DNA from 3 places in the Cellulomonas jepli genome. Region 3 is predicted to be linked to each of the others. Evidence: riboswitches for the same ligand, from Rfam matches in the RefSeq annotation. Region 3 holds a riboswitch; each other region holds the start of a gene.
What was found. Region 3 has a riboswitch for S-adenosylmethionine ahead of AB6N24_RS17405 (hypothetical protein). Riboswitches for the same ligand answer to the same signal wherever they lie in the genome.

Region 1 (9,503 bases), on a different contig from region 3:
ACGCCGGCGCCGAGCATCGAGCCGAGCCCGAGCACCACGGCGTCGCGCGTCCCGAGGCGTCGCGCGAGCACCGGTGAGCCACATGCCGCCGGACCTGCCACCGTCGTCCTCCTGTCCCGTCGCCGTGGTCAGCCCACGCGCTCGTGCTGAGTCTGCCTACAGTGGACCAGGACCTGGCACTCGTCCCGCTCGGGCAGCACGACCTGCTCACCCGGCCGGCGTCACGTGCCGGGCCGACGGTCAGCGGTCGCGCCGATCGAGGGGGGTAGGCGCATGGACGGCACGAGCGCGCCCTCGCCCGGTCGCGGACAGCGGCCCGACGTGGACGCCCAGACCGGCACGCCCGCGTCGGGTGCCTGGCCGGTCAGCACCTACGTGGCCGTCGCGCTCGCGCTGCTGCTGCTCGCGACCGCGCTGGGCCTGGGGTTCGCGTACCAGACCAACGCCCAGCGGGCCCGGGAGGACGCGACCGACGCCCTGCGCGCCGACGCCGAGCTCGCCGCGTGGACGGTCACCCAGTCGGTCGTCTCCGCGCGCGCCCAGGTCGAGTCGCTCGTCGCGGCCCCGGGCCTGGCCACGCTGCTCGACGACGGCACCGGCTGCGTGCTGCCGCCCGCCGGGGCGGCGATCCTCGCCGAGGTGCGCGTCTCGCTCGTGACCGGCGCAGGGGACGTCGCGTGCACGTCGCGGCCCGAGCAGGTGGCCGCGCAGCCCGGTCTGCACGCCGGCAGCGAGTGGCTCACGCGCACCCTCCGGACCTCGTCGACGCAGGTCCTGTGGGGGACCGAGGACCCGGCGACCGGTCGGCCCGCGATCGTCGTCGCCCGGTCGTTCCCGTCCGACGACGCGGGGGGCCGGGCCGCAGCGGTCCTGGTCCTCGACGTGGAGAGCGCCGCCGCGGACCTCGGCTCGATCCTGGGGCTCGGGCCGGACGCGTCGGTGGGGATCGTCGAGCGCGGCACCGGGCGGGTCGTCTCGGCGTCCGGGCGCGAGCCGGGGGAGCTCGTCGGTGCGGTCGTGGACCCGTCGCGCGACTCGGGCGAGACCAGTCGGCCGGACGGTGTCGCGCGGCTGTTCGCGTCGACGGACATCGAGCCCGCGGGCTGGCGCGTGTACCGGGGCGTCGAGACGACGTCGGTCGTCGCCGAGGCACGGCAGACCCTCTCGACCTTCGTCGTCCTCGGCTCGCTCGCCCTGCTCGCCATCGTCGTGCTCGGGTGGCTCGCCCAGCGCCGGGTCGCGCGCCCGCTGCGTGCGCTCACCGCCGCGGTCACGGACGCACGCACCACCGGCTCGGCGGCGGGCGCCCAGGTCGTGGTGGCCGGCCCCGCGGAGCTCCGGCAGCTCGCGCGGGAGTTCACCACGCTGCTCGACATCCGGGCCGGCCACGAGGCGCGCCTCGCCCACCTGGCGACGCACGACCGCCTGACCGGGCTGCCGAACAAGGACCTGCTGCGCGAGCGGCTCACCCGCGCGCTCGACGGCGCGAGCGGCGGCGGCCGGGTCTCGGTGCTGTGCGTCGGGATCAACCGCTTCCAGACGATCAGCGACAGCCTCGGGCACGACGGCGCCGACCGGGTCCTCGTCGAGGCCTCGGCGCGCCTGAGCTCCGCGCTGCGGCCCGGCGACCTGCTCGTGCGCGAGGGCGGGCACGACTTCATGGTGCTGGGCCGCGACCTGACCGTGGACGGTGCGGTGGTGCTCGCGCAGCGGCTGCTCGCGGCGCTCGCCGAGCCGGTCGGGATCGGGAGCGCGGGGATCGTGCTGACCGCGGCGATCGGGATCGCGCCGCAGGACCACGACTCCGCGCCCGAGCGGCTGCTGCGCGAGGCCGACACGGCGATGGGCCGCGCCCGCGAGCTCGGCATCGACTGGGCGGTGTTCGACGCGTCGATGCAGCGGCGCGCGACGCGCTACCTCGAGACCGAGCAGGCGCTGCGCCGCGCGCTCGCCGACGACGAGCTCGTCGTGTACTACCAGCCGCTCGTCGAGGTCGCGTCGGGCCGGATCACCGGCGCGGAGGCGCTCGTGCGGTGGAGGCACCCGACGCGCGGGCTCGTCGCGCCGCTCGAGTTCGTCCCGGTGGCCGAGGAGACGGGCCTCATCTCGGCGGTCGGCGAGGTCGTGCTGCGCACCGCGTGCGAGCAGGCCGCCCGGTGGTGCGTCGACGGCCACCCGCTGCGGATCTCGGTCAACGTCTCGGGTGCGCAGCTCCAGGACGGCGCCTTCGTGCCGCTGGTCGCGGACGTGCTGCGCAGGACGGGGCTGCCCGCCGAGCGGCTGTGCCTCGAGGTCACCGAGTCGACGCTCGTCCGCTGGGCGACGCACGGGCGCGAGAGCCTCGACCGGCTGCGGGCGACCGGCGTGCTGCTCTCGATCGACGACTTCGGGACGGGCTACTCGTCTCTGTCGTACCTGCAGGACCTGCCGATGTCCGAGCTCAAGATCGACCGCTCCTTCGTCGCCCGCCTCGCCCGGGACGCCCGCGACCTGCACCTCGTCGAGGCCGTGCTCGGCATGGCCCGGGCGCTCGGCCTCGGCGTGGTCGCGGAGGGCGTCGAGTCACCGGACCAGCACGCGATCCTGCGCCGGCTGGGCTGCGACCGGGCGCAGGGGTTCCACTTCGCGCCGCCGCAGACGGCCGCCGCCTTCGGCAGGCTGCTGCGTGACCGGGACAGCGAGCCCGACCTGGAGCAGACGCGCGCGTGAGCTCCGGCCGGTCCTCGACCGGTCCCGCGGGGTCGGTCGGTCGGTCGGTCGGTCGGACGTCGTCGGGGGCTGGTCGGGGTCCTCGGCTGCCGCGCCCGACGAGCCGCGTCAGGCGGGCTGGGCGGGCCAGGCTGGTCGGGCGGGCCGGTCGTGCCGGGCGACCGACGGGGCTCGTCCGGTCAGTCGAGCGCCGGACCGCACGCCGCGGCCGTCGCCGCGAGGCCGTCGAGGCCGTGCAGCGGGATGAGCGGGCGGGTGTCCTGCGCGACGACCCAGCAGCCGTCCTGCACCGCGTACCGCGTGCCCGGGCCCTCGGCGAGGTACGCCGCGACCCCGGCGACGAGCCGGTCGACGGCCTCGGACGGCGTGCCCACGCCGACCGACGCGCGGATGGCGCCGTCCGCCGCACCGAGGCGCTGGAGCAGGGGGTGGGCGCAGAACCGCCCGTCGCGCACGCCGATCCCGTGCTCGGCGGCGAGGTAGGCGGCGACGAGGCCCGGGTCGTGCTCGCCGACCGTGAACGTCACGACCCCGACGGGCTCGCCGGAGTCGGGCCAGATGCGCACGACCCGCACCCCGTCGAGCGCAGCGAGGCCGTCGACGAGCCGGGCGCGCAGCGCGGCCTCGTGCTCCTCGAGCGCACCGGCGGGGAGCCCCGCGAGCACCTCGCACGCCTCGGCCAGCGCGATCGCGCCGACCACGTTCGGCGACCCGGCCTCGTGCCGCGCGGGCGCGGGCTGCCAGATCGTGCGGTCCGCGCGCACGTCCCGCACCGCGCCGCCGCCCGCGAGGTACGGCTCGCCCGCGTCGAGCCAGTCGCGCCGGCCCACGAGCGCACCCGCACCGAACGGCGCGTACGTCTTGTGCCCCGAGAACGCGACGTAGTCGGCCCCGGTCGCGGCGAGGTCGAACCCGCGGTGCGGGACGAGCTGCGCGCCGTCGACCACGACCCGCGCACCGGCGGCGTGGGCCAGGCGCACCACCTCGTCGAGCGGCAGCGCCTCGCCCGTGACGTTCGACGCGCCGGTGAGCGCGACGAGCGCGTGCGGCTGCGCGGCGAGCTCGCGGGCCAGCACGTCGAGCGTCTCGGCGACCGTCCCGGCGATCGGCACGACGGTCGACGCGCGGTCCGGGCCCTGGCCCCACGGCAGCAGGTTCGCGTGGTGCTCGACGTCCAGCACGAGCACCCGGCCCGGGGTCCCGTCGGCGCCCGGCGGGACGACGCCCGCGAGCAGGTTGAGGGCGTCGGTCGTGTTCCGGGTGATGATCGCGACGTCGTCCGCGCGGGCCCCGACGAACCGGGCGATCGTCTGCCGGGACGCCTCGTACAGCGCGGTCGACACCTGCGAGAGGTAGCCGGCGCCGCGGTGCACGGACGCGTAGAGCGGCAGGACCTCGGTGACGCGCGCCGCGACGGCCTCGAGCGCGGGGGCGCTCGCCGCGTAGTCGAGGTTGGCGTAGGTGCGGCTCGTGCCGTCGAGCAGGGGCACCTGGGTCCCACCCCCGACGACGGGCAGGAGCCCGTCGAGCGGCGTCGTCGCACAGGCGGTGGCCTCGGTGATCACGGACATGGTGCTCCTCGACAGGTCGGTGGGGACCCGTGGTGAGGACCCCGCGCTTGCCGTCCGCCGATCGGCGGCACGGCCAGGTCGTCACCCGGGGCACCCCACCGCGGAGGAGGGTTGCCGGCCAGCAAGCCGGGGCTTCGTGCTGGCACTCATGACCTGCGTCGAGAATCCCCGGGAGAGCCCGTCGGTGTCAACGGGTGGGCACGGCGTCTCGCATGCCGGACCGCGTGGGGTCGAGGCTTGGACGGCGGCCGGACGTGAGCCTACGATCGCCGTCACCATCCAGAGCGGCCGAGAGATCTGGCTCGACGACGCCGCAGCAACCCGCAGGCACGACGTGCCTGGAGCAGGGTGCTACCGCCAGGACCGATGGAGGCGACATGAGCGACGCACCCGACCCGACGACCGGGACCGGCGGCACCGGCACGCCCGACCCCGCCCCGGACGCCGGCACCCCCGAGCCCGAGCGCCTGCGCTACCGGCTCCTGACCGGGCCCGACGACCGCACGTTCTGCGAGCGCATCAGCGCCGCGCTCGACGAGGGCTACGTGCTGCACGGCGGCCCCGCGGCGACGTTCGACGGGACCCGGGTGATCGTCGCGCAGGCGGTCGTCCTGCCCGACCCCGTCCCCACGTCCGGCCCGGTCCCCGTGCCGCGCGCCCAGGTCCTCCCCGCGTGAGCGCCGGCGGCTACGCGGGTGACCTGACCCCGCAGCAGGCGTGGGAGCTGCTGGAGCACGACGAGCGCGCGCTGCTCGTCGACGTCCGCACCGACGGCGAGTGGGCGACGATCGGCGTCCCCGACACGTCCACCACCGGTCGCCCCGCGGCGTTCGTCGAGTGGGTCGACGGCACCGGCCGGCCCAACCCGGCGTTCGTCGACGAGCTGGACGCGAGCGGCCTCGCACCCGGCGACGAACGGCCCGTGGTGTTCCTGTGCCGCTCGGGCGTCCGCTCGGTCGGCGCCGCGAAGCTCGCCACCGCCGCCGGGCTCGGCCCCGCGTACAACGTGCTCGACGGCTTCGAGGGCGGCGTCGGCCCGGACGGGCAGCGCGGGGCGACCGGCTGGCGCGCCGCCGGCCTGCCCTGGCGGCAGCGGTGAGCGCCCGCCGCACGCCCGGACCGTTCGACTGGGACGACCGCTCCGTCGACCGCAGCACGCTGCGCCCCGACACGCTCGCGGTGCGCGGCGGGCTCGTGCGCACCGAGTTCGGCGAGACGTCCGAGGCGCTGTTCCTGACCCAGGGGTACGTGTACGGGTCGGCCGGCGAGGCCGAGTCGGCGTTCGCCGGCGACGTCGACCGGTTCCTCTACTCGCGCTACTCCAACCCGACGGTCTCGACGTTCGAGGAGCGCCTGCGCCTGCTCGACGGCGCCGAGGCCGCGTACGCCACCGCGACCGGCATGTCCGCGGTCTTCACGGCCCTCGCCGCGCTCGTGCGCTCCGGCTCGCGCGTCGTCGCCTCCCGCGCGCTGTTCGGGTCGACCGTCGTGATCCTCGACGACATCCTCGCGAAGTGGGGCGTGACCACCGAGTACGTCGACGGGCACGTGCTCGCGCAGTGGGAGGAGGCGCTCGCGACCCCGGCCGACGTCGTGTTCTTCGAGACGCCGTCCAACCCGATGCAGGACCTCGTCGACATCGCGGCCGTCAGCCGCCTCGCGCACGACGCCGGCGCCGTCGTGGTCGTCGACAACGTGTTCGCGACCCCCGTCCTGTCCCGGCCGCTCGAGCACGGCGCCGACGTGCTCGTCTACTCCGCGACCAAGCACATCGACGGCCAGGGCCGGGTGCTCGGCGGGGCCATCCTCGGGTCCGAGGAGTACGTGCACGGCCCGGTGCAGACGCTGATCCGCAACACCGGCCCCTCGCTCAGCCCGTTCAACGCGTGGGTCCTGCTCAAGGGCCTCGAGACGCTGTCGCTGCGCGTGCGCCACCAGACGGCGTCCGCGCTGCGCGTCGCGACGTGGCTCGAGCTGCACCCCGGCGTGGCGGCCGTGCGCTACCCGTACCTGCCCTCGCACCCGCAGCACGAGCTCGCGCTGCGCCAGCAGAGCGGCGGCGGGACGGTGGTGACGCTCGACCTCGCGGTCCCCGAGGGCGCGTCGGTCGACGACACCAAGAAGGTGACGTTCGGCGTGCTCGACGCGCTGCGGATCGTCGACATCTCGAACAACCTCGGCGACGCCAAGTCGATCGCCACGCACCCGGCGACCACGACGCACCGCAAGCTCGGCGCCGAGGGCCGCGCGCGGGTCGGGATCGGCGAGGCGACCGTGCGCCTGTCGGTCGGCCTCGAGGACGTCGAGGACCTGATCGACGACCTCGCGCAGGCGCTCGACCCGCTCGCGGGCTGACCCCGGCCGACTTGCACCGGGTCCGGCGCGCCAGCGGGGGGCGTGGTGTCCGAGCGCGACGCCACCAGGGGTGCGGGCTGGCCGTGGTCGGGCGGCCGTCACGCGACCCGGGCCGTCGGGCGGCCGTCAGGCGCCCCGCGCGGCCGTCACGCGACCGGGTCGTCGGGCGGCCGTCACGCGACCCCGCGGCCGTCAGACGACCCAGGCCGTCCGGCGGCAGTCAGGCGACCGGCGCGGTTGTCAGGCGACCCGGGCCCCCGGGCGGCCGTCAGGCGCCCCTGGCCGTCGGGCGGCAGTCAGGCGACGGGTGCCAGCGCGCGGAGGTGGTCCGCGCCCGGGCCGTCGGCGAGCGGCACGAGGACGACGCCGTCCGCGCCGACCCGCCGGGCGAGGTCCACGGCCGTCCCCACGACCGCCTCGGGCGGTGCGACGAGGCGCGTGGCCGACGGCGCCCACGTGAGCCCCGCGAGCGCGTCGAGGTGCTCGAGGTAGGAGCGCTTGCGGCGCGCGACGTCCGCGTCCGCGGTCGGCAGCACGTCGAGGTCGAGCACGATGCGGACGCCCGCGCGCTCGCGGCCGACCGCGGCGATCTCGTCCTCGAGCCGGCCGACGAGCTCGGCCATCGCGGCGACGGTCGGGACCTGGGCCGAGAAGGACAGGTGCACGGCGTCGGCACGTGCGGCGGCGAGCGCGAGGGCCACGCCGGACGTGGGGCGGAAGGCGACCGGGTCGCCGGCGTGGGGGCGGGTGGCCGCGGGGGCGGCGACGGCGACCGTCACGTGGCGGGCACCGGCGGGCGCGATCGAGCCGGCGGGCGCGGTGGCGCTGTCAGGTGCGGTGGCACCGTCCGGTGCGGAGCGGTGGCGCGGCGCGAGGCGATGGTCCGGCGCGGGGTGGTGGTCCGGCGCGGCACCGTCGAGGGTGCCGGCGCCGTCGAAGGCGGGGGTCGACATGTCCGTGAGGAGACGGTCGAGGACGAGCTGAGACATGGAAGGTGTCCTGGGGTGCGGTGCAGCAGGTGCGCAGCGGGGGCCGGTGGCCGCGGGCGCGCGGGGTCGTCAGCTCAGCGACAACACGTCTGCATCAGGAACACCCCGCGATCGTACGGCGCCGGGACGGGGCTGCCTACCCCGTCCCGGCATCCGGTCGGAGATGTCACCCGCGCGGGGTGGCGGGTCCGTCGTGCCCCGCCGGGCGGGTCGCCGGAGCCGGCGAGGTCCCCGAGTCACCCACGCCGGCCGTGACCGGTGGGGCCGCCGGCCCGCCGGGCGGCAGGTCCGCCGGGGCGCGCACCGGCACCGTGACGGCGGACCCTCCGCGCCCGTAGGTGAGGCGCCGCAGCAGCACCTCGAACGGACCGCGCCGCCCGGCCCGGTGCATCGCCACCGCGATCACCACCGTCACCAGCCACACCGCGACCGCGAGCACCGCCGCCTGCGCCGTCCCGATCCGCCCACCCAGTCCCAGGCCCCACGCGCTCAGCAGGGGCGCGAACATCACCGACTGCAGCAGGTAGGACGTGAGCGACCGCTCCCCCACCGCCGCCACCGCCGAGACGACACCGCGACGCGGACGGTCCCGCAGCACGGCGGCGACCCACGCGAACAGGCACACGTACCCCAGCCCCATCACGACCCCCGAGAGGTAGTGCACGACCTCGAGCACGGTGGCCGTGGTCCGGTCCGGCGTCCAGACGCGGGCCGTGGCGAGCGCGTACGGGAGGTTGAGCACGAGGTTGACGGCGGCCGCGCCGAGGAACACCCGGCCGAGCGCCTGCCGGTGGTCCCACGGGCGCGTGAGCCAGCCGGCGCGCGCGAGCAGGATCCCGAGGATGACCTGCGGGACGAAGAACAGGGCCAGCGCGGACGCCGACATCGAGAAGACGGAGAGCGCCGCACGCTGCAGCGCCGACGCGAGGTAGTCGGACGTGGGCGTCGCGGTCATCTCGCCCTCGCTCTGCACGACGACGAGCAGCAGCACGACCCCGACGGCCGTGGCCAGCACGGACGACCCCCAGAACCAGCGCACGAGCACCTTCTGCGAGCGGTGCAGCAGCGCGAGCGTGATGAGCCCGGTGATGCCGTAGGCGGCGAGGATGTCGCCGCCGAACAGCAGGACCGCGTGCAGGAAGCCGAACGCGACGAGCCAGCCGCTGCGCCGGGCGAGGACGCGTCGCACACCGCGCCGGTCCGCACCCCGCGCGGCGAGCCGCGTCGCCATCGTCGCGATCCCGAAGCCGTACAGGATCGCGAACATCGGCCGCGACCGGTTGTCGACGAAGAACGTCACGAGCCCGTCGACGACGTGGTCCAGCGTCGAGCCGCCGACGGGCCGGTAGCTCACGGGGTTGAACGCGCCGTCGGCCGCCCACAGGTAGCCCCAGACGTTCGCCGAGGCGATGAACAGCAGGAGCATGCCGCGCGCGAGGTCGGGCGCGAGCGACCGGGGAGCCGCCGGCCGCGCGTCCGCGGTGGCCCCCGGGGGAGCGGGTCGGGTGGTCAGCACGGCCGTGGGCTCGTCGTGGCTCATGACTCACGACGCTAGGAGCCCGACCCTCCCCCGCACATCCGGGTAGCACCCCGGCTGACCTGGGGGTTCACCCCCATGCGCCGCTCAGGGGCGGGGCACCGGCTGACCCACGGGGGGGCGCGTCGTGACCGGCCGTGGGCGGTTGCCGACCGGCGACGGGCGGCTCCGCTGCGTGCGGGTGCTGCGCCACGACGACCGCCGCCGGGGACCCCCCGCGCCCGTAGGTGAGGCGCCGCAGCAGCACCTCGAACGGACCGCGGCGGCCGGCCCGGTGCATCGCCACCGCGACCAGCACCGTCACGAGCCACACCACGATCGCGAGCACCGCGGCCTGCGCCG
Region 2 (9,503 bases), on a different contig from region 3:
TTCTCGAGGTAGAACCCCTGCCCGAGGCCGACCCCCAGGTCCAGCAGCGAGACGAGCTCGTCCTCGGTCTCGACCCCCTCCGCGACCACGAGCGCGCCGGCGACGGCGCAGAACCGGGCGAGCGCCCCGACGAGGGCCTGCCGGACGGGGTCGCTGTCGACGCCGCGCACGAGCTGCATGTCGACCTTGACGAGGTCGGGCCGGAGGCGGAGCACGTGCGTGAGGCTCGCGTACCCGGCGCCCGTGTCGTCGACGGCGAGGCGCAGCCCGGCGGCACGGTGCGGCGCGAGGGCCCGCTCGAGCGCGTCGTAGTCCGCGACCGGGGCGTACTCGGTGAGCTCGAGCACGACGCGCGACACGTCGACGTCGTCGAGGAGCTCGTCGAGCGCGCCGACGACGAGGTCGGGGGAGAGGTTCACGGCGATCGCGCAGCCCGGCGGGACCGCCCCGGGCGTGCGCAGCGCGTCGAGCGCGCACCGGGCGGACGCGACCTCGAGCTCGCGGCCCAGCCCGACGCTGTGCGCCGCGGCGAACCAGCCGGCCGGCGCGCGGTCGGACGCCTCGAAGCGGGTGAGCGCCTCCGCGGCGACGGCCACGCCCGTGGTCAGCTCCACGATGGGCTGGTAGACGGCGTGCCGGCCGAGCCCCGAGCAGAGGGCCGTGACGTGCGTGTGCAGCGCGGCCCGCTCGCGGCGTGCCGCGCCCTCGCCGAGCGCGCGGTGGTGCAGGTCGTCGACGACCTGGGCGACGAGGCGTGCGGTGGTGAGCGCGTGCTCGTCGAGCTGCGGGGCGACGCCGCTGCTGATCAGGCACAGCATGCCGTTGGGGGTCCCGTCGGGTGCGTGCAGCGGGACGCCGAGGTAGGAGCCGATGTGCAGCGCCAGGGTCACGTCGAGCCAGGTGGCCGCCGGCACGTCGCGGGCGTTCGGGATGAGCGCGGGCATCGTCCCGTTGAGCACGCGCGAGCAGTACGCGTCGTTGAGCGAGGTACGGGTCCCGACGGCGGGGCCCTGGTGCCCGGGCTCGACGTCGACGATGCGGAACACCTGCTCGGTCCCGACGAACTCGCTCGTCCAGCCGACCTCCATGTGCACGTGCTGGCGCAGCAGGTGGACCAGGCGGGCGCAGGCGTCCTCGAGGTGCGCGTCGTCCTGGTGCGCGCGGGCGATGGCGTCGATCTCGACGGCGAGGTCGTCGCCGCCCGTGCCGGTCACGTCCATCCCGACCTCCCGCTCCGGTGGCGGTCCCCCCGGCCGCCTCCTGCGAACGAGGCTAGCCCCGTGCGGGCGAGCAGGCCGGACGACGGCGTGCAGCGACCTCTCGCACCGCGAAGGACGACGGCGGAGACCGGGCGTCGGCGTCCTGCGTCCAGCGGATCGGAGGCTGCGCAGGGGTTGGCACTCGCAGGGGGAGAGTGCTAAAAAAGAGACGTAGCCAGTCCCCGCCGGACGGTTCCGGAGGGGGCCCGTACCGAGGCGTCGGACGGTCCGGTGCCTCGCCGCGAGGAGGTGATGGTCGTGGCTACGCGATTCGACCCGTTCCAGGAGATGGACCGGCTCGTCGGTCAGGTGTTCGGCTCCGCACGCGCCGCAGCGTCCATGCCGCTCGACCTGTTCCGGTCGGGGGACCACTACGTGCTCCACGCCGACCTCCCGGGTGCCGACCCGGGCACCATCGACGTGAACGTCGAGGACCAGACGCTGACGATCCGCGCGCAGCGCACCCACCAGGGTGCCGAGGGCGTGCAGTGGCTCGTGCAGGAGCGTCCGTCCGGCACGTACGTGCGCCAGCTGACCGTGGGTCGCGGCCTCGCGCTGGACAAGATCGAGGCCACGTACGCCGACGGCGTGCTGTCCCTGACGATCCCCGTCGCCGAGGAGGCGAAGCCGCGCCGCATCGAGGTGCAGCACGCCGCGTCCCAGGCGGCTGCGATCACGCAGTCCGGCGAGCCCGCCGGGTCCACGACGAGCTGACCGCCACGGCAGCGGCCCGCGGAGGTCCGCGGAGGTCCGCGCGCGATGGTGACCGGGGGCCGGGACGGGATGCGTCCGGGCCCCCCGCGACCGACGAGGGCCGCCCAGGTGAACGGTGCGGGAAACGGCGTCCGTGACCGCGGTCATAGCCCTACGCTCTGCGTCATGCCCCCCCGCTCACGAGGCGCTCTCGCGGCTCTCCTGGCCCTGTCCGTCGCCGTGTGCGGCTTCGTCCTCCCGGCTGCCGCGGCTCCCGGGTCGGCTGGCGACGTGCTCAGCGTGTCCTCCCGCCGGGGCATCCACTTCCCCGGTCGCCTGCTGGTGTCCTCACCCGAACTCTTCGACGCGACTCCCGGCGACGTGGGGCGGGACACGCTGACGATCGAGGTCAGGGCGGCGGAGGGCGGATCGCCCGTGACGCTCGTGGTGGCGGCGCCGCTAGACAGCCCGAGGCTCGTCGTCGGCCCTCGGTCGACGAGAGCGGCGGCGACCTCCCAGACCCCGGGGCTCCAGCTCTCCGGCTGGTGCGACGAGACGGGCGACGGGACGATGGACGTCCTCGACGTCGAGCACGACGCGGACGGTCGGCTGTCGGGCCTCGCGCTCGACTACGAGCTGACCTGCACCGGCGCGACGCCGATCCTGGGGACGCTGCGCTGGTCCAGCGACGTGCCGTACCGGGAGACGGTCTCCGCGCGACTCCCGTACCACGTGGCTCCTGTCGGCCGGACGGCCCGGGGGACCGCCACGCTGACGAACGCGGGCACGGCGCCGCAGAGCTACGGGGTCACGACCGCCGACGTGCGCCCGCTCCCGCTCGTGATCGACCGCGACGGCTGCGCGGGGGCGACGCTGGCACCGGGCGAGACCTGCACCGTCGACTTCAGCGCTGTCGTGACCAGCACGTCCTACTACTCCGCGCACCTGCATACGCCCGACGAGTCGGTCGTGGGTTCCGTGTCCACCTACGTGGTGATGCTCCCGGAGGACTCGTGGCCCAAGGCGACGCTGACCGCACGCCCCGAGCGCCTCGCCGTGACCCTCTCGGCCGGCCCGGGCGACGGCGGCACCTTCCGCGTGCTGCGTGCGGCGGGGGACGGCCCCGAGGTCACCGTCGCCGACGACGTCACGCTGCCCTGGACCGACACCGCCGTGAACGCGGACACCGTCTACACGTACCGCGTCCGGAGCACGCAGAACGGTGGTGCCTTCCAGGCGTCCGAGCCGGTCACCGCGCGTCCCTTCCCGGCGCCGCAGGGCTCCGAGGGTGCGTACGTCGCCGTCGCGCCCGAGCGCGTGATGGACACGCGCAACGGCACGGGCGTGCGCGCGGGCACGGTCGGGCCCGGGGAGACCGTCACGTTCGACCCGGCCGCAGCCGGCGCGGTGCCCCGCACCGGGGTCCGAGCGGTGCTCCTGAACGTCACCGGCACCCTGCCGACGGCGCTGACGAACGTGCGGGTCTGGGCGTCGGGCACCCCGATCCCCGGGACGTCCTCGCTGAACATGCGGACGGGGGAGACGCGCGCGAACCAGGTCGTGGTCCCGGTCGGGGCGGACGGTCGCGTCTCGCTGAACAACGCGGTCGGCCGGACGCACCTGATCGCGGACGTCCAGGGGTACTACTCGACGGCCTCCGGGCCGGGCGGTGGCGGCTACCACCCGCAGGACCAGGCGCGCGCCCTCGATACCCGCCTCCAGGGCGGTGCGCTCGACTCGCTCGAGGAGGTCTGGGTGCCGTTGAGCGGCGTGCCGGAGGGCGCCGAGGCGGTCGACGTGAACCTGACGGTGACGATGCCGACCGGGGTGGGGCACCTGGTCGCGTGGTCCGGCGAGGGTGCCGCACCGAACGCGTCGCACGTGAACTTCGTCCCCGGGCAGACGATCCCGAACCACGCGGTCGTGCCGGTCTCGCTCGGCGAGGACGGCGCGCCCGGGATCGTGGTCCGCAACAACAGCGGCGGTCGGACGCACGTCATCGTCGACGTCCAGGGGTGGTACGACGACGGCTCCCTCCCCGACGGGATGCGGTTCTACCCGCAGACCCCCACCCGCCTGATGGACACGCGACGGGCGGGCCCCGTGAAGTCCGACGGGGAGACGCTGCGCCTCTCGCGTGACGTGCTGCCCGCAGGGGTCGTGCAGGTGGTCAACGTGACCGTCACCGACGCCCTCGGGGTGGGCCACGTCATCGCGTGGAGCGGCGACGGGACCGTGCCCACGACGTCGACGGGCAACTACGCCCCGGGGGAGACGGCGCCGAGCATGGCGACGGTCACGGCCGCGCCCGCCGGTGGCATCGCCCTGACGGTCCGGGGGGCGACCGCGCACCTCATCGTCGACAGCATCGGGGTCTTCTACTGACCCGCTGACGCTCCGCTGATGGCTGGTGGCGCCCTTCGACGCACCGACGCCCGGCACCGCCCGTCGGCAGGGCGGCCCGGTGGCTCCTCGGGCGTCGGGAACGCCGCAGGCCGCGGACCCGGGAGGGTCTGCGGCCTGCCGCGTCGGTGCTGCTGGTCCCCGGCGCCGGACCGTGGCGCCGGTGGGTCAGGCGAGCGTCGCCCGGACCGCGCGCGTCGCGGCGAGGATGCTCTCGAGCGAGGGCGTGACCTCGGCGTAGCGGCGGGTCTTGAGGCCGCAGTCGGGGTTGACCCACAGCTGGTCGAGGTCGATGGCCTTGACCGCCGCCGTGAGCAGCTCCTCGACCTCGTCCTCGCCCGGCACGCGCGGGGAGTGGATGTCGTAGACGCCCGGGCCCACGGCGCGCGGGTACCCGGCGTTCGCGATGTCCGCGAGGATCTCCATCTTCGAGCGGGCGGCCTCGATCGATGTCACGTCCGCGTCGAGGCCGTCGATCGCGCCGACGATCTGCCCGAACTCCGAGTAGCACAGGTGCGTGTGGATCTGGGTGTCCGGGCGCACGCCGGCCGTCGAGAGGCGGAACGAGCGGACCGACCAGTCGAGGTACGCGGCGTGGTCCGCGGCCTTGAGCGGGAGCAGCTCGCGCAGCGCCGGCTCGTCGACCTGCACGATCGCGATGCCGGCCTCCTCGAGGTCCGTGATCTCGTCGCGCAGGGCGAGGGCCACCTGGTTCGCGGTGTCGCCGAGCGGCTGGTCGTCGCGCACGAAGGACCACGCGAGGATCGTCACCGGGCCGGTGAGCATGCCCTTGACCGGCTTGCTCGTGAGCGACTGCGTGTACTGGGTCCAGCCGACCGTGATGGGAGCCGGCCGGGAGACGTCGCCCCACAGGATCGACGGGCGGGTGCAGCGCGAGCCGTAGGACTGGACCCAGCCGTTCTGCGTCACGGCGAACCCGTCGAGGTTCTCCGCGAAGTACTGGACCATGTCGTTGCGCTCGGGCTCGCCGTGCACGAGGACGTCGAGGCCGACGGTCTCCTGGAGCTCGACGACGCGGCGGATCTCCGCGCGCATCTCCTCCTCGTACTGCTCGGTGCTGAGCTCGCCCTTGTCGTGCGCCGCGCGGGCCTTGCGGATCTCCGGCGTCTGCGGGAACGACCCGATGGTCGTCGTGGGCAGCGGCGGGAGGTTGAGGCGCTCCGCCTGGGCCGTCTTGCGCTCGGCGAACGGGCCGCGGTTGAACGCGTCCTCGGTGAGCGACGCGACGCGCTCGCGCACCTCGGGGCGGACGACGCCGGGCGCCGTGGCGCGCGAGCGGACCGCGTCCGACGCCTCGAGCAGCTGCGTGTGGATCGCCTCGCGGCCCTCGGCGAGGCCCTCAGCGAGCGTGACGATCTCGGCGACCTTCTGGTCGGCGAACGCGAGCCAGGACTTCAGCGTCGCGTCGAGCGCCGGCTCGTCGTCCAGCGTGTGCGGGACGTGGAAGAGCGACGTCGACGTGCCGGCCGCGACCTGCGCCGCGCCCAGCGTCTCGAGGCGCTCGAGCACCTCGAGCTTCGCGGACAGGTCCGCGCGCCAGATGTTGTGTCCGTCGATGACACCGCCGACGACGACCTTGCCCGCGAGGCCGGGGACGGCGGCCGTGGGGGCGGCACCCCGGACGAGGTCGAGCGCGACACCCTCGACGTCGGACGCCGCGACGACGTCGAGGCTCTCCGCGAGGTCCGCGTACGGTGCGGCGACGAGGATCGCCGGGCGCTCGGGGCGCGCGAGCTCGGTCGCGAGCACGGTGTACGCCTGCGTGAACGCCTCGCGGACTCGGTCGAGCGGGACGTCGAGGGACTCGGAGACGAGCGCGGGCTCGTCGAGCTGGACCCAGGTGGCGCCGGCCTTCGCGAGCTCGCGCAGCACCGTCGCGTACACGGGCAGAAGGTCCGCGAGGCGGTCGAGCGGCGTGAAGCCCTCGGGCGCGGTCTCGGTCGGCTTCGCGAGGGCGAGGTACGTCACCGGGCCGACGAGGACCGGGCGCGTCAGGACGCCGTCGGCGAGGCCCTCGACGAACTCGCGGACCGTGCGGTCGCTCGCGTAGCGGAACTCCGTCTCCGGACCGATCTCCGGGACGAGGTAGTGGTAGTTCGTGTCGAACCACTTGGTCATCTCGAGGGGCAGGTCCTCGCCGCGGCCGCGGGCGACCGTCGAGTAGCCCGCGAGGTCGAGGCGACCCTCGGCGTCGACGAGGTCGGCGAAGCGGGCCGGGACGGCGCCCACGAGGTTCGTCGCGTCGAGCACCTGGTCGTAGAACGAGAACGCGCTCGGGATCGCGGGCACGTCGGTGCGCAGGCCCAGGCCGGCGAGGTGCGTGCGGGTGCGCTTGCGCAGGTCGGCGGCGACCGCCTCGACCTCCTCGGCGGACGTCTTGCCGGCCCAGAACGCCTCGATGGCCTTCTTGAGCTCGCGGCGGGGACCGATGCGCGGGTAGCCGAGGATCGTCCCGGCGGGGAACTCGGGCAGCGCGGACGCGGGGGTGGTGCTCGTCATCGTGGGTCCTCGATCAGTTCGTGGGGGCGGGGACGGGGCTGGGTGAGCCGGCCTGCGGCCTGGGGGTCCGGTCGGGAGCTGTCGGAGCTCCGCCGCCGAGGTGTGCACCCTCGAGCAGGTCCAGCGCGGCGTGGTGGGTGTTGTAGGTGTAGACGTGGACGCCCGGGGCGCCGCCGTCGAGCACGGCGTTCACGAGGTCGACGCTCGCGCGGATGCCGACCCGGTGCCGCTCGGCGTCGTCGTCGACCGAGCCGAGCCGCTCGAGCAGCGGCCGGGGGACCGGGACGCCGGTGAGCGCCTCGACCCGCAGGAGCCGGGCGGGGTCGGTCGTCGGGATGATGCCGGGGATGATCGGGATCGTGACGCCGGCCTCACGCGCCTCGGCGACGAGCTCGAGATAGCTGCCCGCGTCGTAGAAGACCTGCGTGATCGCGAAGTCGGCCCCGGCCTCCTGCTTGGCGAGCAGCGCCGCGACGTCCTGCGCGCGCGTGCTGCCCGTGCCCGCGTTGCCGCGCGGGAACGCGGCGACGGCGATCGACAGGGGACGCACGGTCGCGCGGACCTTCTGCGCGAGGCTCTGCCGGCACCGACGCTCCTCGATCTCGCGGAGCAGCGCGACGAGCTCGCTCGCGGTCTCGAGGCCGTCGGGGTGCGGGCGCCAGTCGGCCTGGTCGGCGGGCGGGTCCCCGCGCAGCGCGAGGAACGACCGGACACCCTCGTCGAGGAACTCCTCGACGACCGCGGTGACCTCGGCGCGCGAGGTCCCGACGCACGTCAGGTGCGCGATCGGGTTGAGCGACGTCTCGCGCAGCAGGCGGCGGACGAGCCCGCGCGTGGTGGTGCGCGTCTTGCCCGCTGCCCCGTAGGTCACGGAGACGAAGTCGGGGCGGGTCTCGCCGAGCGCCTGGATCGTCGCCCACAGCTTCGGGGCGGCGTCCGGGTTGCGGGGCGGGAACAGCTCGAACGAGACCGTCGGCCGGTCGACCGGCGCGAGCACGTCGCGCGCACCCGGGGCCGTGCGCAGGGAGTCGCCGGTCGGGGCGTCGCGCGGGACGGGGGGTGCGTCGGGCGCGGCGTCGGTCACGGGGGCGCTCATGAGGCGGTCCGTCGCGGGGTGGCCGCCCGGGAGGGTCGCGGACACGGGGACGTGCACGTCATCGTCAACTCCATCGAACCTGGCGGAAGCACCCACACCCTCGTGAGAGGGGGGTTGCTGCGGCGTCGACGAGCCAGGACTCTCGGCCGCTCTGGATGGTGAGCCGAGCATAGGGCTGGTCCCGCATGCTGAGCAATGCCTCTCACCAACCGAGATGAGGCCGTCCACGCTCGGAGGTACGCCCGCGACGGCGAGCGCCCGGGACGCGACGAGGGGGCGTGCGGCTGGCTCGGGGGCCGTGCGGGTCGGGCGAGGTGCGGGTCGGGCGAGGTGCGGGACGGGCGACGTGCAGGCCAGGGGGTGCCCGGTGGGCCGGTCCAGGTCGTGCGGCTCCGGGTCAGGCGATCGAGGCCACCGGGGTCGGCGTGCGCATCGGGCGGGCCGCGATGTGCCCCTGTCCGGCGACGTCGACGGCGACGCTCGTCAGCCGCGCCGCGCCGTCGGGCTCCACCTCGACCGTCGAGACGGACGCGTTCGGCAGCGGCACGAGACCCACCTCGTCGACCGTCGCCAGGTAGGCGCCGAGCGCGAGCCCGTGCCCGACGACGAGCACGTGCCCGCCGTCGCCGTGCTGGGCGGCGATCCGCGCGAACACGTCCCGGGTCCGGTGCATGAACTCCGCACCGGGCTCGCCGCCCGGCAGCCCGGGGTGGCGGCCCGCGAGGACCTCCGTGACGAGCTCGGGCCACGCGACGACGTCGTCGAGCACGCCCTCGTGCTTCCGCTCGTAGATGCCGAAGCTGTACTCGAGCAGCCCGGGGTCGGTGCGCAGGCGGACGTCGGGGTGGTGGCGGAGCAGCTCGACGGCGGTCGCGACGGCCCGCCCCGAGGGCGAGGACCACGCTGCGGTGAACGGCGTGCCGGCGAGGTGCCGGGCGGTCGTGCGGACGCCCGCACGACCGTCCCGCGTGAGCGGCGAGTCGCAGCGTCCCTGCATGATCCGGCGTGCGTTGAAGTAGGTGCGCCCGTGGCGGACGAGCGTCAGCGTGAGGGTCATCGGTGCCCCGCTCTCTCTCGTTGTCGGTCCGACGCTAGGGAGCACGTGTGTCGGGCGGACGACGCCGGCGTGACGAACAGGCGACGATGTGCCAGCGGCCAGCGGCCAGCGGGCAACCACCAACGACCAACGACGACGCGGCTCGCGTCCGACGTCCGACGTGCGACGTCCCACGTGCCACGTGCCACGTGCCACGTGCCCAGTGCCGCGCGCCGCCTACCGCGCGCCGCGCTCCCGTGGCCGTGGCTGACCTCGCTCAGCGCCCCGCGACGACCGGGCAGCCCGCGAGGTGGTCGTCGACCAGGCCGCACGCCTGCATCGCCGCGTACACGGTCGTCGGGCCGAGGAACCGGAAGCCCAGGCGCTTGAGCTCGCGGGCCAGCGCCTTGGACTCGTCGGTCTGCGCGGGCACGTCGCTCCAGGTCGCGGGGCGCTGGCGCGACCCGGCGACGGCGTCGGCCGGGGCGAACGACCA
Region 3 (9,503 bases):
CGAGGAGGTGAGCACGGTCGCGGGGGTCCAGGAGCTGGCGGTCTCGCAGCCCGGCACGGTGCGGGGCGACGACGTGGCGGCGATGGCGCGCGACCTCACCCCGGGGACGTCCGCGGTCCTCGTCGTCTTCGAGCGCCGCCGGGCGCGCGCCCTCGTGGCGGCCGCTCGGGACGTCGAGGCGGCCGCACTCGCGCACCACCTGGTCCCGTTCCCGCTCGTGCCCGGGCAGCTCCACCCGCCCTCGGCGAGCAACTGACGCCCACGCCGGCCGACGCCCGGCGTCGCGGGCCGCCGCTACCGTGAGCCGGTGATCGTCTGGCTCAACGGTGCCTTCGGCTCGGGCAAGACGACGCTCGCCGAGGAGCTGCGCGGACGGCTGCCGGACGCGCTCGTGTACGACCCCGAGGACGTCGGCCTGCTGCTGTGGAGGTGGCTGCCGGCCGGGGGCGACTTCCAGCACCTGCCGAGCTGGCGCGAGCTGGTCGTCGCGACGGCGCTGTCGCTGCGCCGGCACCACGCGCAGACGCTGGTCGTGCCGATGTCGCTCGTGCGGGACGCCTACCGCGACGAGATCCTCGGCGGGCTCGCGGACGCGGGCGAGGACGTCCTGCACGTCTTCCTCGAGGCGGACGTCGCGGTGCTCCGTGAGCGGCTGGACGCGCGGGCGCGCGCGCTGCGCCCGGACAGCCCCGGGTGGGAGCCCGGCGCCGTCGCGATGGGTCTGCCTCCGCTCGCGGAGGCCGTCACCGCCGCCGGGCGCCAGCCGTCCGGGACGCTCCTGCTGCGCTCCGACCGGCTGACGCCCGCCGAGCTGGCCGACGCGGTGCTCGCCCGGGCCGGGGCGCTGCACGCCGGTCGAGCGCGATCGACGGAGCCGCGTTCGGGGCCGACCGATGTCGGTCGCGCCTGACGTGCGGCACGCGAGCCGCACCCTGACCTACCCCGAGGTCGGCGCCTCCCTCACGGACGCGCTGCCCACCGGCTACCACCACGAGCGCCATCGCGTCGTGCTGGGGACGGGACGCGCGCTCTTCGAGCGCTCGGCGGCCGCCGTCGTCGGCTGGGACCTGCACCGACGCGCCGGGATCGTCCCCGACCCCGGGACGCCGCCCGCCGCCACGGGGCTCGACGTCGACCTCCGGGCGTCCCTCGGGCCCGTCGTCGTGCGCGTGCCGTGCCGGGTCGTCGCGCTCGTCGACGACCCGGACCGGCGCGGGTTCGCCTACGGCACGCTCACCGGTCACGCGGAGTGCGGCGAGGAGGCGTTCGTCGTGACCGTCGACGCGCAGGACGTCGTCCGGCTCGATGTCGTGGCCTTCTCCCGGCCCGGCCGCTGGTACACGCGCGTCGGGGCCCCGCTCGCACGGGCCGCGCAGCGGTCGGTCACGCGCCGGTACCTGCGCGCGCTGGTCACGTGACGCCCCGCCGCGGCCCGGAGCGCGTCGCCGGCGCGCTGCGCTACCCCGCCACCGGCTCCACGAGGTGCGGGCCGTCGTTGCGGACGTTGCCGACCGCCCGGCCGACCTCGCGCGGCTCGAGGTGCGGCTCGGGCAGCGCGGCGAGCAGCGCGGCGACGGCGTCGAGGTCGGTCAGGTGCGGGTCGAGCCAGGCGTCGACCTGGTCCGGCGTCACGAGCACGGGGCAGCGTTCGTGGATCTCGCCGAGGGTGTCGGTGGCCGCGCGGGTCGCGACCGTCGCCGTCCACAGCCACTCCCCCGGCCGCCCCGGGTCCGGGCGCAGCTCGTAGAGCCCCGCGGCCGCGATCAGGTCGCCGCCGGCGTGCAGGAAGAACGGCGTCTTGCTGCCGTCCGCGTTCTTGCGCCACTCGTAGAAGCCGTCCATCGGGACGAGGCACCGGCGCTTCGCCGCGGCCCGCTTGAACGCAGGCTTCTCGGTGAGCGACTCCGAGCGCGCGTTGATCATCCGCGCGCCGACCTTGGTGACCTCGTCGTCCTTGGCCCACGCCGGCACGAGGCCCCATCGCACCCGCCGGAGCTGGCGCACGGGCTCGGCGTCCTCGGGTGCGCCGCGCGGCGTGCGTTCGAGCACGACCCGGACGTCCTGCTGGGGCGCGACGTTCCAGGACGGCGCGGTCTCGTCGTCGACGATCTCCTGCACCGCGAGGGCGCCGGCGATGTCGGCGTCCCGGCGCGCGCTCGCGTACCTGCCACACATGGGGCCACCCTCCCGCACCCACCGGTCGTCCGCTCGGCGACGCGGGCGTCCCGTCACCGCCCGTCCGCGTGGCCGTCCCCGGACGCGCGCGCGTCCGAGTCCCGGTCCAGGTCAGCACCGGCACCGGCACCCAGCGAGCGCAGCAGCCGCTCGGTCAGGTCGTCGACGCCCGGTGGCGGGGCGGCGGCGGGTCGCCGGGCCGCGTGCCCGAGCGCGACGAGGTAGAGCGCGACCTCGTCGACCCCGTCCACGTCGAGCAGCCCGTGCACCTCGTCATCGAGGAAGCCGCCGAACGGCGCTCCCGCGAGACCCGCGGACGCGAGGCCGAGCAGGAGGTTCTGGCACACGTGACCCGCCTCGAGGAGCGCGAACCGGTACGCGCGCTCGCCGTACTTGAACGCCGGGCGCGCGAGCACCGCCGTCAGGACCACCGTCGCCGCAGCGGAACGGAACACCGGGTCGCTCGTCGCTCGCACGAGCTCCGCCGACGCCGGCCCGGGGCGCAGCGCCTCGAGCGCGTGCGGCTCGGGGGCGTAGTGGTAGAGCCCCGGGTCCAGGCCGTCGACGCTCTCCGCGACGAGGTACGTCTCCACGGGGTACAGCGCACCGCCCGACGGCACCGCGCGAACCGGCTGGTCCAGGCCCTCGCGCGCCAGGTGCAGCGTGCCCGTGATGCCGTCGGCGAGGTGCAGCAGCCGCGACACCTGCCCGAGCGTCACGCCCGCCTCCGGGTCGAGCGCGCGCGTGGACCGGCGCCGGGCGACCGCTTCGTCGAGGGGGACCGCGAGCGGCTCGACCTCGGGGAGCCGCGTCACGACAGCGCCGGGGTACCGCTTGAACGTCCGGGACGCGACGTCGTGGAACACCGGGCTCGCGCCGAGGCTGTAGACACGCTGCGCGAACGCGAGGTCGTGCCGGCGCTGCTTGCTGGCCTCGTGGTACGTCTCGAACGCGCGGTCGTCCGCGTCCCCCTCGCCCGCCGCACCGATCACGTGGTCACCTGCCGTCATGGGTAGGGATGGGGCACGGGGTTGAGGTCCGCGACGGTCGACGGCGCAGTCCGGTACCCCATGCGGACCGGGGCCTCGTAGAGCCGGCGCCCGCCCAGGAACCGCAGGCGGTGGTCGGCGTCGAGCGGCTGGAGCTGCGGGACGATCGTGCGCGCGACGCGGTAGCCCGCCTCGGCCACGTCGGTCGTGGTGAGGTCGAGCGTGAGGACGTCGAGCCCGGCGTCGTCGAGCCGCCCCAGCACGGTCGCGAGGTCGGCCGCGACGGAGCGCGGGCCGGTCGTGGGGGTCGACGAGCCCGCGGGCACCCCCTCGTCGACGCCCACGAGGGGGCCCGTCCGCAGGAACTCCACGGCGTGCTCCATGTCGCCGTAGGCGTAGAGGCGCACGTGGTCCTCGAAGTCCCGGACGTCGTCGTACTCCGCCGCGAACGGCGCTCGCCCCTCGGGCCCCCCGAGGAACTTGCCCCACTCGCGGGTCTGCACCGCCTCCGTCATCGCCTTGGTCGCCGCCCGGACGGGGTCGAGCCCGGCCGCGCCGCCCACGGAGATCATCGTGGGCGAGCGCCGGTGGTCCAGGAGCACGCACAGGAAGCTCGGGACGCCGAGGTCGGTCGTGGTCCGCACGAGCAGGTACTCGAGCCCGTCGCGCGCGAGGCGCTCCTCGTAGACGCGGCGCAGGCGGGGGTGCGACGTGAGGTCGACGCGCGGGACCGGCAGGCGGTTCATCCACGTGATCATGAACGCGTCCCGCTCGACCGCCTCGCACACCCCGCGCAGCACGGCGTCGTCGACCGTCGCGGCGCACGCGAGCCCGGTCGACACCGCGGGCGCGAGCACCACCTCGTCCGGGGTGCCCGGGAAGTACGGCATGTAGACGAGGCACGCCGGGACGAGCACCGCGCTGCGCGCGAGCGGGCGCCAGGCCCACACCCAGGCGAGGGGCACGTCGCGCGCGTGCGCGGTCCCCGGGGCGGTGCCCGGTGCCGTGCCGACGTGCGGGCGGAACAGCGCGAGGTCGTCGGGGCGCACCGCCGGGTGCGTCCGTGACACCTCGTCGTAGGAGCCGACGAGGTGGTCGCCGTGGTCGTACACCGAGCAGCAGTAGCGTTCGAGGCCCTCGCCGAGCGCGGCCCCGCGCGCGTCCTGCGCGGTCAGGCCGGACCCTCCGTTGTTGTCGTAGCACGGGTGCTCGCTGTAGACGGTCGTCGCGGCCATCTTGACGGACGCGTTGAAGATCGTCGGCTCCCCCGGCTCGGTCGGGATGTCGAGCACCCAGCGGACGAGCCCCGTGAGGTCGTCCACGGGGGACGGGGCCGCGCGCGACGGCCCGGCCGCCGACCCGCGGCGTGACCCCGGGCCTGCGCCCGGCACCTCGCCGGCGCGCACGGCACGGGCGCGTGCGGGCTCGACGGCCGGCTCGGGGAGCGGCTCAGCGTGCGACAGCGTCCCGGTCACGGGCGTCCTCCCCCGCGCTGCGCTGCCACACGTGGATGGTCGGCCGGGCCTGCGCCGGGCGCCCACAGGCGGGGCACCGCGGGACGCGCAGCACCGGGTGGAGCCGCGTCGTCCCGCTCACGAGGCTCAGGCTCAGCAGGTGCGCGTAGGACGCAGGCGCCGTGAACAGCGTCACGACCTTGACGACCTCGAGCGCGAGGAGCGCCGCCGCCGGGCTCACGAGCAGGTGCTCCGGCCGTAGTCCGGCGACCCGCGAGTGCCGGTCCACGAGGTCGAGCTCGGCGAGGTCCGGGACGTTGCTGCGGCGACGGAGCTCGAAGCACGTCCAGCACGCGGTCTCGTGCGGGAGCACCGTCGGGCCCACGTGGACCTCGAAGCCGGCCGGGCGCGCGCTCGACCACGGGGTACCCGTGACGAGCGCCGCCTCGTTGACCAGCTCGTAGGTGCGCGGGTCGGCGGAGTCCTCCGCGAGCGCCGCGCACCCCGCGCCGTCGAGCAGCCGGACCCACCCGTCGACGTCCCCGGGCCGGTCGGCCGGCTCGACCGACGTCCCGGTCCCGAGGTCCTCGACACGCCGCCGCACGACCGCCGCGCGGGGCTCGCCCACGGGCGCCCCACCGAGCAGCCCGTCCGAGGCCCGGTCCCCGGCATCGACCGTGCCGGGGTCGCACACGACGACCCGCCCGACGCCCGCGACCGCGAGCGCCCGCACGACCGCGGAGCCGGTGGCCCCGAGCCCGACGACCACGACGGTGCTCCGGGCCAGCAGGAGCTGGTACTCCTCGCCGGACCGCGGGAGCACCTCGCCCGTCCCGTCGTCCGCCGCGCCCTCCCGCTCCGGTGCGACGAAGTGGGAGAAGAACGCGATCTGCGGTGCGAGGCGCCGGCGCTCGGCCGCGGTCAGCCCGGGCACGTCGTGCACGACCTCGAGCGCGCCCCGCTCGAGCAGCGCGTCGACCTCCGCGGTCACCCGGGGACGGTCGTCCGGTTCGAACGCCGCGAGCACCTCGGCCCAGTAGCGCTCGCGGTCGAGCAGCGCGAGCAGGCGCCCGAGCAGGTCCCCCCGGCCGCCGCGCAGCTCGAGCGAGAAGGTCAGCGAGTGCAGGCGGAACGACCCGTCGGGCGCCGGGACGACCGTGAACCGCTCCGGCACGCGCAGCCGGTCGTCCGCGCGCACCGGGCGGTCCCCGTCCTCAGCCGGCATAGCTGCAGCTGCAGCTGCTCGATCCCCAGCACGAGCACGAGCAGCTGCAGCACGCCGACCCCGACGTGCGGAACAGCACGAACAGCCCGATCTCGGCGACGAGCCGTGTGCTGCCCTGGAGCGCGGTGATCTCCTCCTTGTCGTGCACCGACTGGGAGAAGTCGTCGCCGAGCAGCGTGTTGTAGGAGACGCTCGCGAGCGATCGCACCTGACGGGCCTCGATCTCGACGAGGTGGCGGCCGGCCGGCACCTTGCCCACGCGCTCCGCGAGCTCGCGGATGTACCCGTCCGACGCACGGCCCTTGCCGCCCTCGCGGCCCCGGGTCAGCTCCTCGGTGTCGTGCTTCGAGCGGACCACCTGGCCGTCCTGCAGAGCCAGGTGCTCGAACGCGGCGATCGTGGTGCGGTCCTTGATGTCGACGACGACGGCCTGCGCGTGCCCACCCTCGGACACGCTCAGCCCGCCCTCCTGGGTCTGGTCCTTGCTGCTGAACGGCGTGACCGAGATGGCGATGGACTGCAGGCTGTCCGGGCTGAACACGGAGAACAGCTGGGTGCGCTCCGGCTGCGCCTCGAGCCCGAGCGCGGTGAGCTCGCCGTGCAGGGTGCGGGCGTCGTCGGACTTCTCGAGGACGCTCTCGAAGAACCGGTACCCGTGCTCGGTTCCGAGGTGCTGGACGGTGTCGACGGCTGCCATGGTGGTTCCCCCTCCGAGATCCACGCGCCTGCGGGGTCGGTGCGCCGTGCGGGCGGCGGGCCGGATGACGTGCTCGGCGGGTCGCGGGGCGCGGTGCGTGAGGCTCGCGGCGTCTCGCCGGAGCCCCCGGGCACACGGTCGTGTGCGGGTCGCGCCTGCGGAGGCTCCGGGTCGGCCCGTGGGGGCCGCGGTGCGCCGGTGCAGGTGGTGGTCCCATGCTTCTCCCGGGCACCACGCGGGTCAACGACCGACGGGCTTCCTCAAGGTGCGGTCGGGGTCCACGACCAGGTCCTTGCCCGGGGCACCCCGCCGTGCGGAGGGTTGCCGTTGCGCCAGCCGAGGCTGCGCGCAGGAGCTCATGACCTACCTCGGTCCAGGGACGGTGGTGCGGAGAACAGCACCACGTGAGCGGTCGACCGCTTCGCGGGGATGCTCAGGTGCTGGACTGCCTGTCCACGGTCACGCGCGGTGAACCGGGCACGACGAAGCGACCCCGGGCGCGTCGACGCGCCCGGGGTCGGGTGGATCGGGTGGGCCGGCGCCGTGCGCCGACCCGGCGGTGTCAGCCCTGGCCGTCGACCCGCAGCTCGGGCAGCAGCGGGCTGCGCGCCGCACCCGCCCCCGTCGTGGCGACCGGGAAGGAGCCGTAGACCGCGGTCACGTCGAGGATGAGGTGCACGGTGCTCGTGACGTACAGGCGGATCGTCGGCCGGCCCTCGAGCATCCCCACGGCCGTGACCGCGAAGTTGGCGAGGTCCTGGTTCGCGTAGAAGTTGATCGTCGACGTGTCGGGGCGAGCGACGCCGTGCGGGAACAGGGTGACGTGGCCGAGCCCGGCACCCATCGTGACCGTCAGGTTGACGAAGATGCTGGCGACGTCGAGGTCCCCCGTCGCGGCGTCCACCGCGACGTCGATCGTCGCGCCGGCGGTGACGCGACCGCCGGCGTCGAGGGCGCCCGCGGTGCGGCCGACGATCGACGCGCGCCCCGCGGCCGAGCGGGTGTCCAGCACCCGCTTGGGCGCGGGCGCGTAGATCATCGGCAGGTACGAGACGAGGTCCTGCAGGTCGAGGTTCGTCACGAGGTAGCCGCGCTCGACGCCGGTGCCGTCGCGGTCCAGACCGATGAGCGGGCCCGCCGCGGTGTTCTTGATCTCGCCGACCTGCGGGGTCCAGCCGGTCGCGTCGGAGGGCTCGAGCCGCAGCTGGGCGCCCGTCGGGTTCGCGAGCGACAGCGCCGGTGCGGTGCTCGTCGCGGTCAGGCGGGTCCCCGACGTGCCGGCGTCGTTCGCACGCCCGGCGAGCACCGGGTCGCCCGCGGCGGCCGACGCCGGGGTCGAGCCGATCGCCGTCGCGGCGGCGGCCCCGGCGACGGCCATGCCGCCCATCCGGAGCAGCCGACGGCGCGAGACGTCCGGCGTCGCGGCGTCGGGTGCGGTGGTGCCGCGCGCGGTGGTGTCGTCGGTGCTCATCTGGGTCCCTACTCTCGGGCGAGCCGGCACGCCCACGCACCCCCGTGCGCCACGCGCGTCACCCGTCGGCTCGGTACCGGCAGGGTGGCGGGTGGTCGGCGTTCACCGTCACGCTTCTCACCCGTTCATCGGCGCCTGCGGGTGAACCTTGAGCCGTTCGTGCGTCTCTCTCGCCCGGGCCCGCCCTCAGCCGTCGCCGCGTCGGGTCTCGCCCGGGGCGACGGGCACCGGCTCGCCGTCGAGGAGCATCCGGCCGGCGCGCGCCTGGGTCTCGAGGGACTCGCTGCAGTGCTCCCGCGAGCCCGTCGCGTGCGCCGGGCGTGCCGTCCCCCGGAGGAGGCGGGCGCCGTACCGCGCGCTCGTGTCAGAGCACCGCCGCGAGCGCGTCGAGCGCGGCGAACGGGTCCGCGCCCACCGGGATCAGGACCATCGACGCGACGCCCGCGTCGTGCAGCGCGGCGATCCGGGCCCGGGCCTGCTCCGGGGTCCCCGTCACGGCGAGCTGGTCGACCCACGCGTCGGGCATCCGCTGCGCGAGCTCCGCGCCGCTCGCGCACGCGTCCCGCAGCGCCGCGAAGTCGGCCGCGAACGGCAGCGGCGCGAGGTGCGGCGCCCAGTCGGCCTCGCCGATCGCCGAGAGCCCGGGGCGCACCGCCGCGCGCGCCGCACCGGCGTCGGCGTCGACCGCCGCGACCGCGTAGCCGACGATCCGGTGCTCCCCCGGCGCGGCGACGTGCCGGCGCGCCTCGGCGACGTACTCGGGCGTGACCGGCTCGGCGAGCACCGTGCCGTCGGCGACCCGGCCGGCGAGGGCGAGCGAGCGCGGGCCACGCACGCCGGCGAGCAGGCGCGGGACGACCCGCGGCGGGGAGGACAGGCGCACCCCCGTGACGTCCACGTGGCTCCCGTGCGCGTCGAGCCGCTCCCCGCGCAGCAGCGCACGCAGCGCGGTCAGGTGCTCGTCGAGCAGCGTGAGCGGGCTCGCGGGCCACGCGCCGACCTGGCGCATCCACCCGGGCATCCCGTGCCCCACGCCGACGTCGAGGCGCCCGGGGAAGAGCTCGGCGAGCGTGCCGACCTCCATCGCGGCGAACGCGACGTTGCGGGCCGCCGCCGGGAGGATCCCGATGCCGACGCGGATCCGCTCGGTGACCGCGAGCGCGACCCCGGCCTGCGCGACCCCGCCGCGGAACTCGAGGTCCTCGACGACCCACAGCTCGTCGAAGCCGAGCTCCTCGGCGCGCCGCGCGAAGCGCGTGAAGCCCTCCGCCGGGAGGTCCCGCGGGAGCATCACGCCGACCGCGCGGAGGTCGTCCCGGGCGCCCGGCGGGGTGGTCGTCGCGGTGTCGTCGGCGGTCTCGTCGAAGGAGGTCACGCGGCTGATCCTGGCACGTCGGGCGGCCCCTCCGCGGACGCCGCGAAGGCCACTGGCGCAAACGTCGGCGCGGCCTCACACTTCACGTGCACGCCCCCCGATCCCCGCTCGGCACAC

Region 1: another riboswitch for S-adenosylmethionine. It lies ahead of AB6N24_RS06715 (aminotransferase class V-fold PLP-dependent enzyme); the one in region 3 lies ahead of AB6N24_RS17405 (hypothetical protein).
Region 2: another riboswitch for S-adenosylmethionine. It lies ahead of AB6N24_RS13575 (methylenetetrahydrofolate reductase); the one in region 3 lies ahead of AB6N24_RS17405 (hypothetical protein).

Annotation. Positions count from the first base shown of each region.
Region 1 covers NZ_JBFTER010000019.1:8,248-17,750, reverse strand. Annotated here, with positions in the region: gene AB6N24_RS06725 (APC family permease) at 1-71, opposite strand, end outside; gene AB6N24_RS06720 (putative bifunctional diguanylate cyclase/phosphodiesterase) at 322-2,709, shown strand; gene AB6N24_RS06715 (aminotransferase class V-fold PLP-dependent enzyme) at 2,889-4,280, opposite strand; SAM riboswitch class IV at 4,319-4,434, opposite strand; SAM riboswitch class I at 4,553-4,653, shown strand; gene AB6N24_RS06710 (DUF1737 domain-containing protein) at 4,658-4,957, shown strand; gene AB6N24_RS06705 (rhodanese-like domain-containing protein) at 4,954-5,379, shown strand; gene AB6N24_RS06700 (O-succinylhomoserine sulfhydrylase) at 5,376-6,635, shown strand; gene AB6N24_RS06695 (hypothetical protein) at 6,932-7,624, opposite strand; gene AB6N24_RS06690 (DUF418 domain-containing protein) at 7,791-9,164, opposite strand; gene AB6N24_RS06685 (DUF418 domain-containing protein) at 9,232-9,503, opposite strand, start outside.
Region 2 covers NZ_JBFTER010000054.1:19,136-28,638, forward strand. Annotated here, with positions in the region: gene AB6N24_RS13555 (sensor domain-containing phosphodiesterase) at 1-1,220, opposite strand, end outside; gene AB6N24_RS13560 (Hsp20/alpha crystallin family protein) at 1,518-1,973, shown strand; gene AB6N24_RS13565 (hypothetical protein) at 2,139-4,337, shown strand; gene metE (5-methyltetrahydropteroyltriglutamate--homocysteine S-methyltransferase) at 4,524-6,875, opposite strand; gene AB6N24_RS13575 (methylenetetrahydrofolate reductase) at 6,889-7,971, opposite strand; SAM riboswitch class I at 8,039-8,133, opposite strand; gene AB6N24_RS13580 (histidine phosphatase family protein) at 8,369-9,028, opposite strand; gene AB6N24_RS13585 (DNA-3-methyladenine glycosylase I) at 9,285-9,503, opposite strand, start outside.
Region 3 covers NZ_JBFTER010000087.1:1,744-11,246, reverse strand. Annotated here, with positions in the region: gene AB6N24_RS17440 (DUF6325 family protein) at 1-256, shown strand, start outside; gene AB6N24_RS17435 (P-loop nucleotide/nucleoside kinase family protein) at 308-910, shown strand; gene AB6N24_RS17430 (DUF1990 domain-containing protein) at 894-1,418, shown strand; gene AB6N24_RS17425 (SOS response-associated peptidase) at 1,459-2,175, opposite strand; gene AB6N24_RS17420 (SagB/ThcOx family dehydrogenase) at 2,229-3,185, opposite strand; gene AB6N24_RS17415 (YcaO-like family protein) at 3,182-4,639, opposite strand; gene AB6N24_RS17410 (TOMM precursor leader peptide-binding protein) at 4,614-5,843, opposite strand; gene AB6N24_RS17405 (hypothetical protein) at 5,833-6,540, opposite strand; SAM riboswitch class IV at 6,803-6,904, opposite strand; gene AB6N24_RS17400 (hypothetical protein) at 7,103-8,011, opposite strand; gene AB6N24_RS17395 (LLM class flavin-dependent oxidoreductase) at 8,376-9,386, opposite strand.